DNA from 3 places in the Pseudomonas sp. NPDC087029 genome. Region 1 is predicted to be linked to each of the others. Evidence: riboswitches for the same ligand, from Rfam matches in the RefSeq annotation. Region 1 holds a riboswitch; each other region holds the start of a gene.
The links. Region 1 has a riboswitch for cobalamin ahead of ACIPG5_RS02910 (TonB-dependent receptor). Riboswitches for the same ligand answer to the same signal wherever they lie in the genome.
Positions count from the first base shown of each region.

Region 2: it holds a riboswitch for cobalamin, as region 1 does, so the genes downstream of both, cobW (cobalamin biosynthesis protein CobW) here and ACIPG5_RS02910 (TonB-dependent receptor) in region 1, are expected to answer to the same signal.
Region 3: it holds a riboswitch for cobalamin, as region 1 does, so the genes downstream of both, ACIPG5_RS20675 (ABC transporter substrate-binding protein) here and ACIPG5_RS02910 (TonB-dependent receptor) in region 1, are expected to answer to the same signal.

Region 1 covers NZ_JBIVAB010000001.1:623,477-628,322, forward strand. The annotation lists gene ACIPG5_RS02910 (TonB-dependent receptor) at 75-2,201, opposite strand; cobalamin riboswitch at 2,311-2,517, opposite strand; gene ACIPG5_RS02915 (ABC transporter ATP-binding protein) at 2,564-3,712, opposite strand; gene ACIPG5_RS02920 (ABC transporter permease) at 3,732-4,541, opposite strand; gene ACIPG5_RS02925 (ABC transporter permease) at 4,548-4,846, opposite strand, start outside.
Region 2 covers NZ_JBIVAB010000016.1:72,014-76,859, reverse strand. The annotation lists gene cobN (cobaltochelatase subunit CobN) at 1-715, opposite strand, end outside; gene cobW (cobalamin biosynthesis protein CobW) at 719-1,786, opposite strand; cobalamin riboswitch at 1,885-2,097, opposite strand; cobalamin riboswitch at 2,198-2,421, shown strand; gene ACIPG5_RS21565 (CbtB domain-containing protein) at 2,517-2,702, shown strand; gene ACIPG5_RS21560 (CbtA family protein) at 2,713-3,405, shown strand; gene ACIPG5_RS21555 (cobalamin biosynthesis protein) at 3,423-3,815, shown strand; gene cobM (precorrin-4 C(11)-methyltransferase) at 3,848-4,600, shown strand; gene ACIPG5_RS21545 (DUF1272 domain-containing protein) at 4,667-4,846, shown strand, end outside.
Region 3 covers NZ_JBIVAB010000015.1:22,228-27,073, forward strand. The annotation lists gene ACIPG5_RS20660 (RidA family protein) at 1-704, opposite strand, end outside; gene ACIPG5_RS20665 (L,D-transpeptidase) at 1,042-2,076, shown strand; gene ACIPG5_RS20670 (murein L,D-transpeptidase catalytic domain family protein) at 2,187-2,903, shown strand; cobalamin riboswitch at 2,936-3,134, shown strand; gene ACIPG5_RS20675 (ABC transporter substrate-binding protein) at 3,255-4,265, shown strand; gene ACIPG5_RS20680 (DUF1852 domain-containing protein) at 4,400-4,846, shown strand, end outside.

The DNA.
Region 1 (4,846 bases):
CACGCCGACCGCGTCGGGCACGCGACCTGTGGGAGCCGGCTTGCCGGCGATGGGGCCAGTGCAATCAACTCAAATCAGAAGCTGTAGTCCACCGTGGCGAAATACGACCGCGGCACCCCCATGATCCATTGCGTGCCACTGAACGCCGAAGCCACATACTCGCGGTCGAACAGGTTGTTCACCTGCAACCCCAAGCGCACATCCGGCAGCACCTGCCAGCCAATGTTGGCATCGACCACGGTGTACCCCGGCGCACTCTGGGTATTGGCAGTGTTGGCATAGCGCTCATCCACATAGCGTGCCCCGATGCCAGCCTCCACCTGCTGCCCAAACCCCTTGCTCAGCCACAGGTTGGCCGTGCGCCGTGGCACGTTGGCCGGGCGATTGCCGGCGCGGTCCTGGGGCACGCCGCCGACCATCTCGTCGAAATCGTCATACTTGGCGCGCACAACCGAAGCGTTGGCCGAAACCTGCCACTGCTGCGGCAGGGCCAGCTCCAGGGTCGCCTCCAGGCCATCGGAAGTCTGCTGCCCGGTCTGCTGTTTCTCGTGAGTGATCGGGTCGTCCACCAGCAGCTTCTTCTTGACGATGTGGAAAGCGGCCAGGGTCCACTCGCCGCGCCCTTGCCAGAAGCGCTGCTTGAGGCCCAGCTCGGTCTGCTTCGACTCGGTCAGGTCGTAGTTCATCTGCGTGGGGCTGAGGCTGATCAGGTTGTTCACCCCATCCTCGCTGGTGGAGTACTGGCCGTACAGCGACAGGTCGTCACTGAGCGCATACACCAGCCCCGCACGCCAGTTGCCGCCATCCAGGCTGCGGTCGCTGCGGGTGTCGTTGGTGAGGTTGTCGCGGTCGATGTGGTTCTGGTCGCGGCGCACGCCGGTCACCAGCGACAGGCGCTCGGTCAGCTGCAGGCGGTTTTCGGCGAACAGGGCGAAGGTGTGGGTGGTGGACAGGGTTTGCGGGCGCGTGGGCGAGTCGCTGTGGAACCAGCCCGGGGTCGGCTGCCACGGGTCGATGTAGTCGCCGCCGACGTCGTTGTACGGCGCGTTGCTGTCGACGTTGAAGCGTACCTTGTTGTACTCGGCGCCCACCATCGTCTTGCTGGCGAGGCCGAACAGCGAGTGGTCGAAGGTGAAGGTCTGGCGATCGCCGATCTGCTCCTGGTTGTGCTTGATTTCCAGGTAGCTCTGGCGCAGCAGCTGCTCGCGGTCGCTGTCCCAGCTGTAGTCCTCGGCGTTGCGCCAGTGGCGGCGGCTCTTGATGTAGTAGAGCTGGTTGCTGGCGCTGACCTGGTCGTTCAGCGCCCAGTCGGTGGTGAAGCGGGTCCATTCGTCGTGGTAGCGCTGCACATCGTTGTGGATGTTGTAGTTCTTCTTGCGCAGGCTGCTGCGGTAGTGGCCGTCGATCAGCGGGGTGCCGTAGTAGTTGGCAGGCTGGGCATCGCCGCGTTCGTGGGCGAGGGTGAAGCTCAGGTCGTCGCTGGCGTCGAAGCGCAGCGCCGCGCTCAGTGCAAGGCTGCGTGAGTCGGTGCGGTCGACCCAGCCGTTGCCGGCCTGCTGGTTGAGGGTCAGGCGGTAGCTCAGGCGCTCGCTCAGGCTGCCGCCGCTGTCCAGGCCCAGCTGCTGGCGGTCCCACGAGCCGTAGCCCAGGCGCAGGTGGTTGTGGATCTCGCCGGCGAAGGGCTTTTTCGGGATGACGTTGATCACCGCACCGGTAGCGCCCTCGCCATACAGCACCGACGCCGGGCCGCGGATCACATCGATGCGCTCGACCATCCACGGGTCGACCGGGAAGGTCTGGGTGCCGGCACCGGTGTACAGGCGCGCGCCGTCGAACAGGGTCATCACCGAGCCATGCCCGCTGAAGCCGCGCGCCGACAGGCCGGTGCCGCCATCGCCCGGGCTGCCGACGAAGGTGATGCCGGGCGAGCGGGTCACGGCATCCTGCACGGTGAGGTTGTTGCGCTGGTCGATCTCTGCGGCGCTGATGCTGCTGGTGCTGGCCGGGGTTTCCAGGGCGCTGAGGTTCAGCCGCGAACCTGCCGGGGTCGGCGTGGCCAGGTCGATGTGCGAGTCATCGCGGGTATCGGTGATGGCGGTGGACGGCAGTGCCAGCACCGGGCGCTGCGGCTGGTCGGCCAAGGCGGGGAAACTCACGGCCAGGCAGGCCGCCAGAGGGTGAAGCTTGAACGAACGGGACATGTCTTTCCACTGCTGCAGGAATGAATGGATCCCGGTGGAAAACACGCAACGGTGCACCGAATACGCAGGCGCGCACGCGGATACCGGCCTGCGCCCGCCCACCGCGGGTTGCCAAGTGAACGCTTCAGGCCGGTCTCCGGGCTTGCGAGGGTCATGAGGCCTTCACCTTCCCATGCAGGTGCACAGTGGTGTGTCGAAGGCATCGCTCGCTTACCGTTGCGGGGGCAGCGCCGGACTCGTCGTGGACCACGACTCACCGGCTTCCCGTTTCACCCTGCGCACGGCGGCGCAGGACACCTGAAACTGGCGCGCATCTGACCATTGGTCGGCGCGCGCGTCAATCATTTACCGGTTGCGAGTGCTCAATGCGCCCCCGCCGCCTTGCTCAAGTCACTTTCCGCCCACTCGGTGTAGATGCAGGCATCGGCCACCGCCCAGCGCACCTTCACCGTGTCTCCCGGCTGCATCGGCATGCCGGCGGCAGACAGCGCTTTCACGGTCAGTTCGGTGCCGCCCGGGGTCATCACGTGGCAGGTCTGGCTTTCGCCCAGGAACAACACCTCGCCGACCTTGGCGATGACTTCGTTCCAGCCCGCCGGCAGCGGTTCGCGCGCGGCTTGCTCGACGGTCAGGGCCAGGGCCTTTTCCGGGCGCACCATGATCAGCGCCTCCTGGCCGACCGCCAGGCCCGGGGTCAGGCGCAGCGCCAGCGGCTGGCCTTCGAAGCTGCCGGCACCATGGCCGCTGGCCTTGACCCGCAGGAAGTTGGAGTTGCCCAGGAACGAGGCGACGAAGGCATTGGGCGGGTTCTGGTAGAGGTCGTAGCCGCTGCCCAGGCCAACGATCTTGCCGTGGCTGAAGATGGCGATGCGCTGGGACAGGCGCATGGCTTCTTCCTGGTCGTGGGTGACGTAGACGATGGTGATGCCCAGGCGCCGGTGCAGCTGGCGCAGTTCATCCTGCAGGTCTTCGCGCAGCTTCTTGTCCAGCGCGCCGAGCGGCTCGTCCATCAGCAGGATGCGCGGCTCGTACACCAGGGCGCGGGCGATCGCCACGCGCTGCTGCTGGCCGCCGGACATCTGCGAGGGCTTGCGGTGGGCGAACTTCTCCAGCTGCACCAGCTTGAGCATGGCGTCGACACGCTTGTTGATCTCGGCGGCGCCGAGCTTGCGGATGGCCAGCGGGAAGGCGATGTTGTCGCGCACGTTCAGGTGCGGGAACAGCGAGTAGCGCTGGAACACCATGCCGATGTCACGCTTGTGCGGCGGCACGTTCACCAGCGACTGGCCCTCGACCAGGATCTCGCCGCTGCTGGGGGTTTCGAAGCCGGCCAGCATCGACAGGGTGGTGGATTTGCCCGAGCCGCTGGAGCCGAGGAAGGTGAGGAATTCGCCGTCCTGGATTTCCAGGTTCAGGTTGTCCACGGCGGTGAAGTCGCCGTAGTGCTTGTTCAGGCCGCGCAGGCTGACCAGGGTCTGGGTGTGCGCGTTGTCTTTGATCACTGCACTCATTGTTGTTGTCTCCGGGCACTCAGGCGTTGACTTCGCTACGCCGGCGCAAGGCGGCGGCAATGACCATCACCAGCAAGGACAGGCCGATCAGCAGCGTCGAGGCGACGGCGATCACCGGGCTCAGGTCCTGGCGCAGGGTGGTCCACATCTTGACCGGCAGGGTCTGCAGGTCGGGGCTGGCCATCATCACGCTGAGCACCACCTCGTCCCAGGAGACCAGGAAGGCGAACAGGCCGCCGGCGATCATCCCTGGGCGAATCGCCGGGAAGGTCACCTTGAAGATCGCCTGCAGGCGCGAGGCGCCGCAGATCACCGCGGCGTCCTCGATCGACTGGTCGAACAGCTTCAGCGAGTTGATGATCGAAATGATGGTGAAGGGCAGGGCGACGATCACGTGGCTGACCACGAAGGCGAACAGCGTGCCGGTGTAGCCGAGCTTGAGAAACAGCGCGTACACCGCCACCGCGATGATCACCAGCGGCACGATCATCGGCATGGTGAACAGCCCGTAGAGCATCTCGCGGCCGGGGAAGCGGCCACGCACCAGGGCGAACGCGGTGGGCAGGCCCAGCAGCACGGCGCACACGGTGGTCAGCACGGCCACCTTCAGGCTGGCCAGGGCAGCGTCCATCCACTCAGGGTTGGCGAAGAACTGGGCGTACCACTTGAAGGTCCAGCCGGGCGGCGGGAACACCAGCCATTGCGACGAGCCGAACGACAGCAGCACGATGAACACCACCGGCAGCAGCAGGAAGGCGGCGATGACCCCGGTGGTCAGGTACAGGCCGGTGCGCAGCGGGCGGCCCATGGCATTGGGTGAAAGCAGCATGGCGGTTTACCTCGCGTTGCCGACCGGGGATTCCGGCTGCAGCTTCAGGTACAGGTAGAAGAGCACCAGGGTGATGAGTACCAGCAGTGCGGCGGCGGCGCTGGCCAGGCCCCAGTTGAGGAACGACTGCACCTGCTGGATGATGAATTCGGGCAGCATCATGTTCTGCGCGCCGCCCAGCAGCGCCGGGGTCACGTAGTAACCGAGCGACATCACGAACACCATCAACGCCCCGGAGAACAGCCCCGAGCGGCACAGCGGCAGGAACACCTTCCAGAAGTTGGTCCAGGGGCTGGCACCGCAGA
Region 2 (4,846 bases), on a different contig from region 1:
CGACCGCAATCGGCAGCGGGTTGAGCCCGGCCGCCTGCAGGCGCTGGCAGAACACATCGATGAAGGCGGTGTTGGCGGCCTGCAGGTGCGAGCGGTAGAACAACAGCGGCGCCACCGGGTAGTCGGGGTGCCACTGGCTGTACCAGGCATCGGGCGTGGCGCTCGCCTGGCTGGGGTGATACACCGAGGTGCGCGGCAAGGGTTGCGGCTCGTCCCAGGTGTAGTCACGCCCAAGCCATTGGCTGGCCAGGCAGTTGAACAGGTTGAGGGCATTGGCCTTGCCGCCCTGGCGCAGGTAGTGCCAGAGGCGCTGGGCTGCGTCGCCGGTTACCGTGCCCAGGTCGGTCAGCTCCGGGTCCGGGCGGTCATCGCCCGGCACCAGGATCAACTGCACGCCATGGGCAGCCAGTACCACCAACTGCTCGACGCCATAGCGCCAATAGCCGACGCCGCCGTGCAACGACACCAGGATGACCTTGGCGTGGCGCAGCACCTCGTCTACATAAAGGTCGACCGAGGCATGGTTCTGCACCTGCATCGGGTTGGCCAGGCGCAGGCTGGGGAAATCATCGGGCAGTTGCTCGGCGGTTTCGGCGAGCAATGCCAGATGCGAGTCGCCGCTGCAGAGGATCACCAGCTCGGCGGGTGTCTGGCCAAGGTCGGCAATGCTGTCGTCCGGCACGAAGCCGCCGGGCTGGGTCCGCAGCAGGTGCATGGGTCAGGCGCCCAGGGCCTGGCGCAGGCGCGCTTCCAGTTGCACGGCATCGAGGTCCTGGCCGATCAGCACCAGGCGCGTGATGCGCGGCTCGTCGGCACGCCAGGCGCGGTCGAAGTGCTTGTCGAAACGGGTACCCACGCCCTGCACCAGCAGGCGCATCGGTTTACCGGGGATGGCGGCAAAGCCCTTGGCACGCAGGATGCCGAACTCCACCACCAGTTGCGTCAGGGCGTCGAGCAGCAGGCTTTCGTCAGCTTCGGGCAGGTCGATGGAGATGGAGTCGAAGGCGTCGTGGTCATGGTCGTCGTGATCGTCGCCGTCATGGTGTGAATCGTGGTGCGTGCGGCGGCCGTCGATGTGCTCCTCGGACTCGGCGCCCAGACCCAGCAACACGTCCAGTGGCAGGCGGCCGCTGCTGGCCTCGATCACCTTGACCGCAGGCGGCAGCTCTTCGGCCACTTCGGCGCGCACCTTGGCCAGGCCTTCGGCATCGATCAGGTCGGCCTTGTTCAGCACCACCAGGTCAGCGCTGGCCAACTGGTCGGCGAACAGCTCGTGCAGTGGCGATTCGTGGTCCAGGTTGGGGTCGAGCTTGCGCTGCGCGTCGACCTGGTCCGGGTAGGCGGCAAAGGTGCCGGCAGCCACGGCCGGGCTGTCGACCACGGTGATCACCGCATCGACGGTGCAGGCAGTACGGATTTCCGGCCACTGGAAGGCTTGGACCAAAGGCTTGGGCAAGGCCAGGCCGCTGGTTTCGATGAGGATGTGGTCGAGGTCGCCACGGCGGGCCACCAGCTCGCGCATGACCGGGAAGAATTCCTCCTGCACCGTGCAGCACAGGCAGCCGTTGGCCAACTCGTAGACGCGGCCGCTGGCCTCTTCTTCACTGCAGCCGATGCTGCATTGCTTGAGAATCTCGCCGTCGATGCCGAGTTCGCCGAACTCGTTGACGATGACCGCGATGCGCCGGCCCTGGGCATTGTCGAGCATGTGCCGCAGCAAGGTGGTCTTGCCCGAGCCGAGGAAGCCGGTGACGATGGTGACGGGGAGCTTGGCCAGTGTTTTCATGTCGCGTTGCCCTTGGCAAATGGCGCGGGCATGCGGGACGAAAGCCACGGGCCAGGCCGGCCGGGCTCGTTCGCCACCGGATCACCCCGCCCGGTTGAAAGTCGAAAACGTGTCGAGGCAGGTCTCCTGGCTTGCACCGTCGCGGCCCGTTCGATGAACGGGGCCGGGTAGGACGACGCCTTCCCGCGCTGGGGCGCAGTGGCTGTGTCGTTCCGTTGCCGGTGCTTACAGTTGCGGGGGCAGCCGCGGCTTGAACCGCGTTCCCGTCTTAGCTTCGGCATGGCCGAAGAACCTCGAAGCGGCAAGGCTACGCGGGGGGTGGCGGGTGGTCAACTGATGCGGTGGTTTTGTCGCCTCTCGCGCCGCCGTAATAACTTGCAACCAATTGACGGAAACCCTGCCCCGTGGTCTCCTAACGCCTTGCGTTCAGGTGCCCCCTTGGGGGTGAAACGGGAAACCGGTGCGTCGCAGGCCCTGCAACAGGGCCGGACCAGGCCGGTGCTGCCCCCGCAACGGTAAGCGAGCGAAGCGTCTAGACCACTGTGCCACGTCGTAGGGCATGGGAAGGTGATGCTTTAAAGGAGCCCTGCTCCTCCTCGCAAGCCCGGAGACCGGCCTGGCGTCACATGAACACCCCGCGGTGGGCGGGCGCTGTCGCATTCCCTCGGGCGCCTCGCGCCTGGGGCTGCCGCGCTTGCCCGTTGAGCTCAAAACAACAGAGGAACGCGTCATGCCCATCACCAGCGCCAAGCACAGCATCGCCACCCCCGTCACCCTCAGCCAGCGCGTCGTCATCGCCGTAGGGGCCAGCCTGCTGGGCCTGTGCCTGGTCTACTTCGCCGGTTTCTCGCACATCGAGGCGGTGCACAATGCCGCCCACGACACCCGCCACAGCGCCGCATTCCCTTGCCACTGAGGCCCGCCCGATGATCAAGCGCATTGCCCGCACCGCCGGGTTCAGCGGCCTGCTCGCAGCCTTGCTGCTGACCCTGCTGCAAAGCTTCTGGGTCGCCCCGCTGATTCTCCAGGCAGAAACCTACGAGACCGCCGCCCCTGCCGCCGAGCACCACAGCCATGACGGCGAAGCCGTCGCGGCCCACGAACACAGCGCCGAGGCCTGGTCGCCGGAAGATGGCTGGCAGCGCATCCTCTCGACCACCGGCGGCAACCTGGTGGTGGCTGTGGGCTTCGCCTTGATCCTGGCCGCCCTGTACAGCCTGCGCGAACCCAACCGGGTGAGCACCGGCGCGCTGTGGGGCCTGGCCGGCTTCGCGGTGTTCTGCCTGGCACCCACCCTGGGCCTGCCGCCCGAGTTGCCTGGCACCGCGGCCGCCGACCTGGGCCAGCGCCAGAGCTGGTGGATCGGCACCGCAGCCGCCACTGCGCTGGGGCTGGCGTTGCTGGTGTTCGCCCGGCACTGGCTGCTCAAGGTCGCCGGCGCGGTGCTGCTGGTAGTGCCGCACGTCATCGGCGCGCCGCAGCCTGAAGTTCACCAGAGCCTGGCGCCCGAGGCCCTGGAAACCCAGTTCAAGATCGCCTCGTGGCTGACCAATGCCGCGTTCTGGGTGGCCCTGGGCCTGCTCAGCGCCTGGCTGTATCGCCGCGCCCAGCACGCCTGATGGCCGCTGAAGCAGCCCTGCCGGCGCTGTACGCCGGCTTCGGCTGCCGCCGCGGCTGTTCGCTGGACCACCTCGACACGCTGCTGCGCCAGAGCCTGGCTGCCCACGGCCAGGCCCTGGGCACGCTGCGCGGCATTGCCACGATCAGCCTCAAGGCCGATGAGCCGGGGCTTGAGCAGTTGGCCCTGCGCCTCGGCTTGCCCCTGGTGGTGTTCACTGCCAGCCAGTTGCAGGCTTTCGAACCGTTGCTCACCCACCGTTCGGCCTCTGCCTACGCCCACAGCGGCTGCTGGGGCGTTGCCGAAAGTGCGGCCCTGGCCCTGGCCAGTCGCGAGCACGGCAGCGCCAGGCTCAGGGTAATGCGGCAATCTTCAGGCGCCGCTACCGTCGCCCTGGCCTGCGGCGGATAATCGCTTCAACCATTTACCTGCAAGGAATTTCCATGACGGTCTACTTCATCGGCGCCGGCCCCGGCGACCCGGAGCTGATCACGGTCAAGGGCCAGCGCCTGATCCGTCAGTGCCCGGTGATCATCTATGCCGGCTCGCTGGTGCCGCCGGCGGTGCTCGAAGGCCACCAGGCCGAGACGCTCATCAACAGCGCCGAGCTGCACCTGGAACAGATCATCGAGGCCATCCGCGCAGCCCATGAACGGGGCCAGGACGTGGCGCGCGTGCACAGTGGCGACCCCAGCCTGTACGGCGCCATCGGCGAGCAGATTCGCCACTTGCGCGAGCTGGGCATCGACTACCAGATCATCCCCGGGGTCACGGCCACCGCGGCCAGCGCCGCTTTGCTGGGCTGCGAGCTGACCCTGCCGGAGGTGGCGCAGACCGTCATCCTGACCCGCTATGGCGACAGCTCGCCGATGCCGGCAGGCGAGCAGTTGGCCGACCTGGCCCGCCACGGCGCGACCCTGGCCATTCACCTGGGGGTCAAGCACCTGCCACGCATCGTCGAAGAGTTGCGCCCCCACTACGGCGCCGATTGCCCGATTGCCGTGGTCCACCGCGCCACCTGGCCGGACCAGGACTGGGTGCGCGCAACCTTGGCCGATATCGTCGAGAAGGTCGCGGCAAAAGGGTTTCGTCGCACAGCGCTGATCCTTGTCGGCCACGTGCTGGGCGATGCACCGTTTGCCGAATCGGCCTTGTACCGCGCCGGCCACGCGCACCTGTACCGCCCCGGCGGCTGAGCATTGCCAACGGCGCACCTGGCAGCGCAGACTCCGGGATCGTTCCCGCCCACCGGAGTCACGCCCATGCTGGAGCTGCGCCCCAACTGCGAATGCTGCGATGTCGACCTGCCCGGCGACAGCCTTGAAGCATTCATCTGTTCGTTCGAATGCACCTTCTGCCGAAGCTGCAGCGAATCTCGCCTGCATAGCCGCTGCCCGAACTGCTCCGGCCAACTGCTGCCGCGCCCGGCGCGGGTCGGCCTG
Region 3 (4,846 bases), on a different contig from region 1:
TACACCTGGTCGACCTGCGCGAGGTCCGAGAGGTTTTTCACGAAGAGGGTGATCTTGACGATGTCATCGAAAGGCACGTCCATGCCTTCGAGGATCGCCTTGATGTTTTTCAGGCACTGCGCCGCCTGCTCCTTGGCCCCGCCTGCCACCAGCTTGCCGGTTTGCGGGTCGATCGGCAGTTGCGCAGACAAGTTGTTGTAGTGCGAAAAAGCCACGGCCTGCGCGGACAGTGCGCTTGCCGGCGCACGCTCGGTATTGCACACCGTCTTGATCAGGTCGCCGGCCTGGGGGGCGTTGGGGATCGTGCCGACGCCATTGGAAAGCAAGGCTTCCACTTGCACCAGGGCATCCATCGGCAATGCGGCAACCGCGACAGTCGTCACCACCGGCACATAGCCTGGGAAATAGGCCGAATAGACGCTGTTGACGACTTCGGCATCGGCCATGTTGCGCAGGAAGATGCTGAGCCTGACCACATCCTCCAGTGTGTGGTCGACGCTTTGCACCACGGCCTTGATGTTCTTGAAACACTGCTCCGCCTGCGCCTTCACACCCCCTGCCACCACGGCACCGGATGCGGGGTCGATGGGTAACTGGGCGCTAAGGTTGTTGTAGTGCGAGAACGCGACACTTTGCGAATAAGGGCCAATGCCTTCTGGAGCATTGCCGGTATTTCTTGCCAATACGGCGTTGTAGCCACTCATGCTAGTACTCCCATCTTTCTGGATTTCACAGATTGAGTGGCAAGCAGATAATCCATTGCGCGATCGAAGGCTGCCACTGTGGGGCCGGGCGACTGGTTCACTGCCTTGAGGGCGGGTGAGCGAGTGTCAGGAGGGATGAAGCAGGGCAATTGTAGTGAGCGCTGGGTATCGCGCCATTGACCGGGCGCAATAATCGAAGCGAAGTGGCTGGCTGACAGATTGATTTGGAATAACTGCAATAGCGCGGGTGTGGGATTAGTTGGCAAAACTGCACTGATTTGCCGGATAACGAAGGTTGCGATTAAGCTGCGCGCATGGCGCCATGAGGATGGAATCGATGTTGCGTGTATCGCTAGGAATGGCTTTGTTACTTGCCGGCGCACTGGCCACGGCAGCCCCACTCAAGGTGCCCAGCCCGGCCCAGCTCAGGAGCCAACTCGACAGCCTCAAGCCGGGCCAGTTTCTCTGGTACCCGCAAGTCTCGCCGGTGGGCCCGGTCACGGTGGTGATCAGCCTCACCGAGCAGCGTGCCTACGTCTATCGCAATGGCATCGCCATCGGCGTCAGTACCGTGAGCAGCGGCAAGGCCGGGCGCGAAACCCCCACCGGGGTGTTCAGCATTCTGCAGAAGAAGGTCGAGCACAAATCCAGCCTCTACAACAGCGCCCCCATGCCCTACATGGAGCGCCTGACCTGGGACGGCATTGCCCTGCACGCGGGCCATCTGCCGGGCTACCCCGCCTCCCATGGCTGCGTGCGGCTGCCGATGGAATTTGCCAAGAAGCTGTATGAGGTCACCGGGTTCAGCTCGACCACCGTGATCGTCTCCGACACCCACAGTGCCCCGGTAGAGGTCTACCACCCGGGCGTGCTGGCGCCGACGGTCAGCGATGGCAAGGCCCAGGGCCCGCTGGTGTTGAACAACCAGCAGTTCTGGAACGACCCCGACCCTGCCGCCGGGCCGCTGTCGATCCTGATCAGCCGCGCCGACCTTCGCGCCTACGTGTTTCGCGGCGGCCAGCTGATTGGCTCGGCGCCGGCCCTGACCCTGGAAAGCAGCCGCCATCGCAGCGGCATGGCGGTGTATTCGCTGCTGCAAAAACCGTCTGCCCTGGCACTCGACGGCGCGCTGCCGTTGCGCTGGTCGGTAGTGGGCCTGAGCAACCCGGAGTACGGGGACACGCCCTACGAGCAGCTGGGGCAGTTGAACATGAGCCCGGAATTTCGCCATCACCTGCGTGCGGCGATGGACGTCGGCACCATGCTGGTGATCACCGACTGGGCCTCCACCCGCGATACCCGCAGCAACGGCCAATTCACCGTGATCAGCACCGACGACGGCGAGGATGCTAAGCCATTGGTCAAGAAATGATCGGCAAACCTGTGAATTTCAAGCAAAGTAGCGGCCTTTGGCCTTCAATCAAGCTGAATCTTCGCTTGATCTTGCTTGCGACCCCAGACAGGTCTTCAACAGGATAATCCATGTCGATGTTCGAACCTTTGCGGGGAGCCCTGCGGCTCTCAGCGGCCAGTATTGGCCTGTTTTTCCTCGGCGCCTGGCTACCCGCCCAGGCGCAATCACTGCCCAGCGCCGCCGAACTGCAGCAACTGGCGCCGAACGCCAGCGTCGAGACCCTGGCCCTGGCACTCACCGCCTACACCTGCGCCAGCCACAACGACCCGGGCAAGTTGCTGACGGTGATCGACTACTCCAAGGCCTCGCGTGACAAACGCCTGTGGGTGTTCGACCTGAACGCCCGCAAGCTGTTGTTCGAAGAGTGGGTGGCCCACGGCAAGAACAGCGGCGCCGATGTGCCGAGCACGTTCTCCAACGCCCCGAACAGCTACCAGTCCTCCATCGGCCTGTATGAAACCGGCCAGACCTACAGCGGCAAGCACGGCCGCTCGTTGCGCCTGCAGGGGCTGGAGCCTGGGTTCAACGACAACAGCATGTCGCGGGCGATCGTCATGCATGCCGCCGCCTATGCCGACCCCAAGGTGGTGCCCGGGCTCGGCCGCCTGGGCCGCAGCCAGGGCTGCCCTGCGGTGCGCCCGGCAATCGCCGGCAAGCTGATCGACACGCTGCAGCGTGGCAGCTACGTGTTCGCCTATTACCCGCAGCAGGACTGGCTGAAGAAATCGCACTTTCTCAACGACCAGAGCTGCCCATTGCCGAACCAGTCGATTGCCAGCAAGTAGGCCCACGCCCTTGTCCATCGCCTGGCAGATGGTCTAGGATGCCGCCCGCCGGTTTTCATCACGGAACTAATAGGGAATCCGTCGCTCGCCCGCATGCGAGCCAAACGGAACTGCCCCCGCAACTGTAGGTGCCGAGCCCGCTCCTGAAACGCCACTGGACACTGTCCGGGAAGGCAGGAGCCGGGCCATGACGCACCAGTCAGGAGACCTGCCGGCACACATTCACCAACCGGCGGGGTGTCCGGGATGGCCATCCTCTGCCCTGCCCTGGGCCTGCCCCGTGCCTGCACGGGGCAAGGTGATGCCTGTCCGTGCGCCTGTGCCGCGCAACGTTCGACAGGAGATCGCCCCATGCTGCCCCGCATCGCTGCCTTGCTCGGCGCATTGAGCCTGCCAGGCCTGGCCCAGGCTGGCGCCACGCACTACCCCCTGACGATCGACAACTGCGGTGCGCCGCAGACCTTTGCCCAGGCCCCGGCACGCGCCGTCAGCATCGGCCAGGCCGGCACCGAGATGCTCTATGCCCTGGGCCTTGGCAGCAAGCTCGCAGGCTCCTCGCTGTGGTTCAACAACGTGCTGCCTGAGTTCCAGGCGCAGGACGCCAAGGTCGAGCGCCTGGCCAACAACGAACCGAGCTTCGAGGCCGTGGTCGGCAAGCGCCCGCAGCTGGTGACGGTGCAGTTCGAGTGGATGGTCGGCCCCCAGGGCGCGGTCGCCACCCGCGAGCAGTTCGCCGAGCTGAAGATCCCGACCTACCTGCTGCCTTCGGACTGCGAAGGCAAGGACAACCTGGTCGGCGCCGACGGTACCCGTACCCAGCCCTTCAGGATCGAGACCCTCTACAAAAGTGTCAGCCAGCTGGCGGCGATCTTCGATGTGCAGGCCCGCGGCGAGGCGCTGAACCAACAGCTGCAGGGGCAGCTGGAACATGCCCGGCAACGGCTCGCCGGCAAGGACTTGTCGAACACCTCGGCGCTGTTCTGGTTCTCCAGCGCCGACCTTGCCCTCGACCCTTACGTGGCCGGCCGCCAAGGGGTGGCCGACTTCATGCTGCAGACCCTTGGCGTGCGCAATGTCGTGCAGTCCCACGAGGAATGGCCAACGGTCGGCTGGGAAACCCTGGCAAAAGCCAACCCCACCTGGATCATCATCGCCCGCATGGACCGCCGCCGCTTCCCGGCGGACGACCACCAGAAAAAACTCGAATTCCTGCGCAACGACCCGGTGACCCGGCAGATGGAGGCGGTCAGGCAAGGGCGCATCATCATCCTCGACGCCGACGCCATGCAGGCGGGGATTCGCCTGTTCCGCGGCCTTGAAACCCTGTCGAGCGCATTCGCAACCGGTGATGCCGGGCAATAAATACGTTTGCCCAGCGTGCGTCATGAACAGGGCTAAAGGTTTTGTGAATTCGTTTCAGTTCCACTCACTCAATACCTCAACCTAAAATGCGCCTCAATTAAGCGATTATAAATATTCGAGTGGGACCGCCAATCATGACGCAGGACATTTTCAACTTCGCGATCAACAGCATTCGTTTCGACGAACATTATCAGCCTGCTGAAAATACTCGCCTCACCACCAACTTTGCCAATTTGGCCAGGGGCGCGAGCCGCCAGCAGAACTTGCGCAATACCCTGCGCATGATCGATAACCGCTTCAATGCACTGGCCCATTGGGACAATCCCAAAGGCGACCGCTACAGCGTCGAGCTTGAAATCATTTCGGTGGCAATGACCCTGGATGCCGCACGCAGCGATAACGCCCTGCCGTTGATCGAAATACTGAAAACCTGCATCGTCGACCGACACACCGGCGCGCGCATCGAAGGCGTGGTGGGCAACAATTTTTCATCCTACGTGCGCGATTACGACTTCAGCGTATTGCTGCTGGGGCACAACCAAGGCGCCTCGGCGTTCAGCACACCGGCACATTTTGGCGAG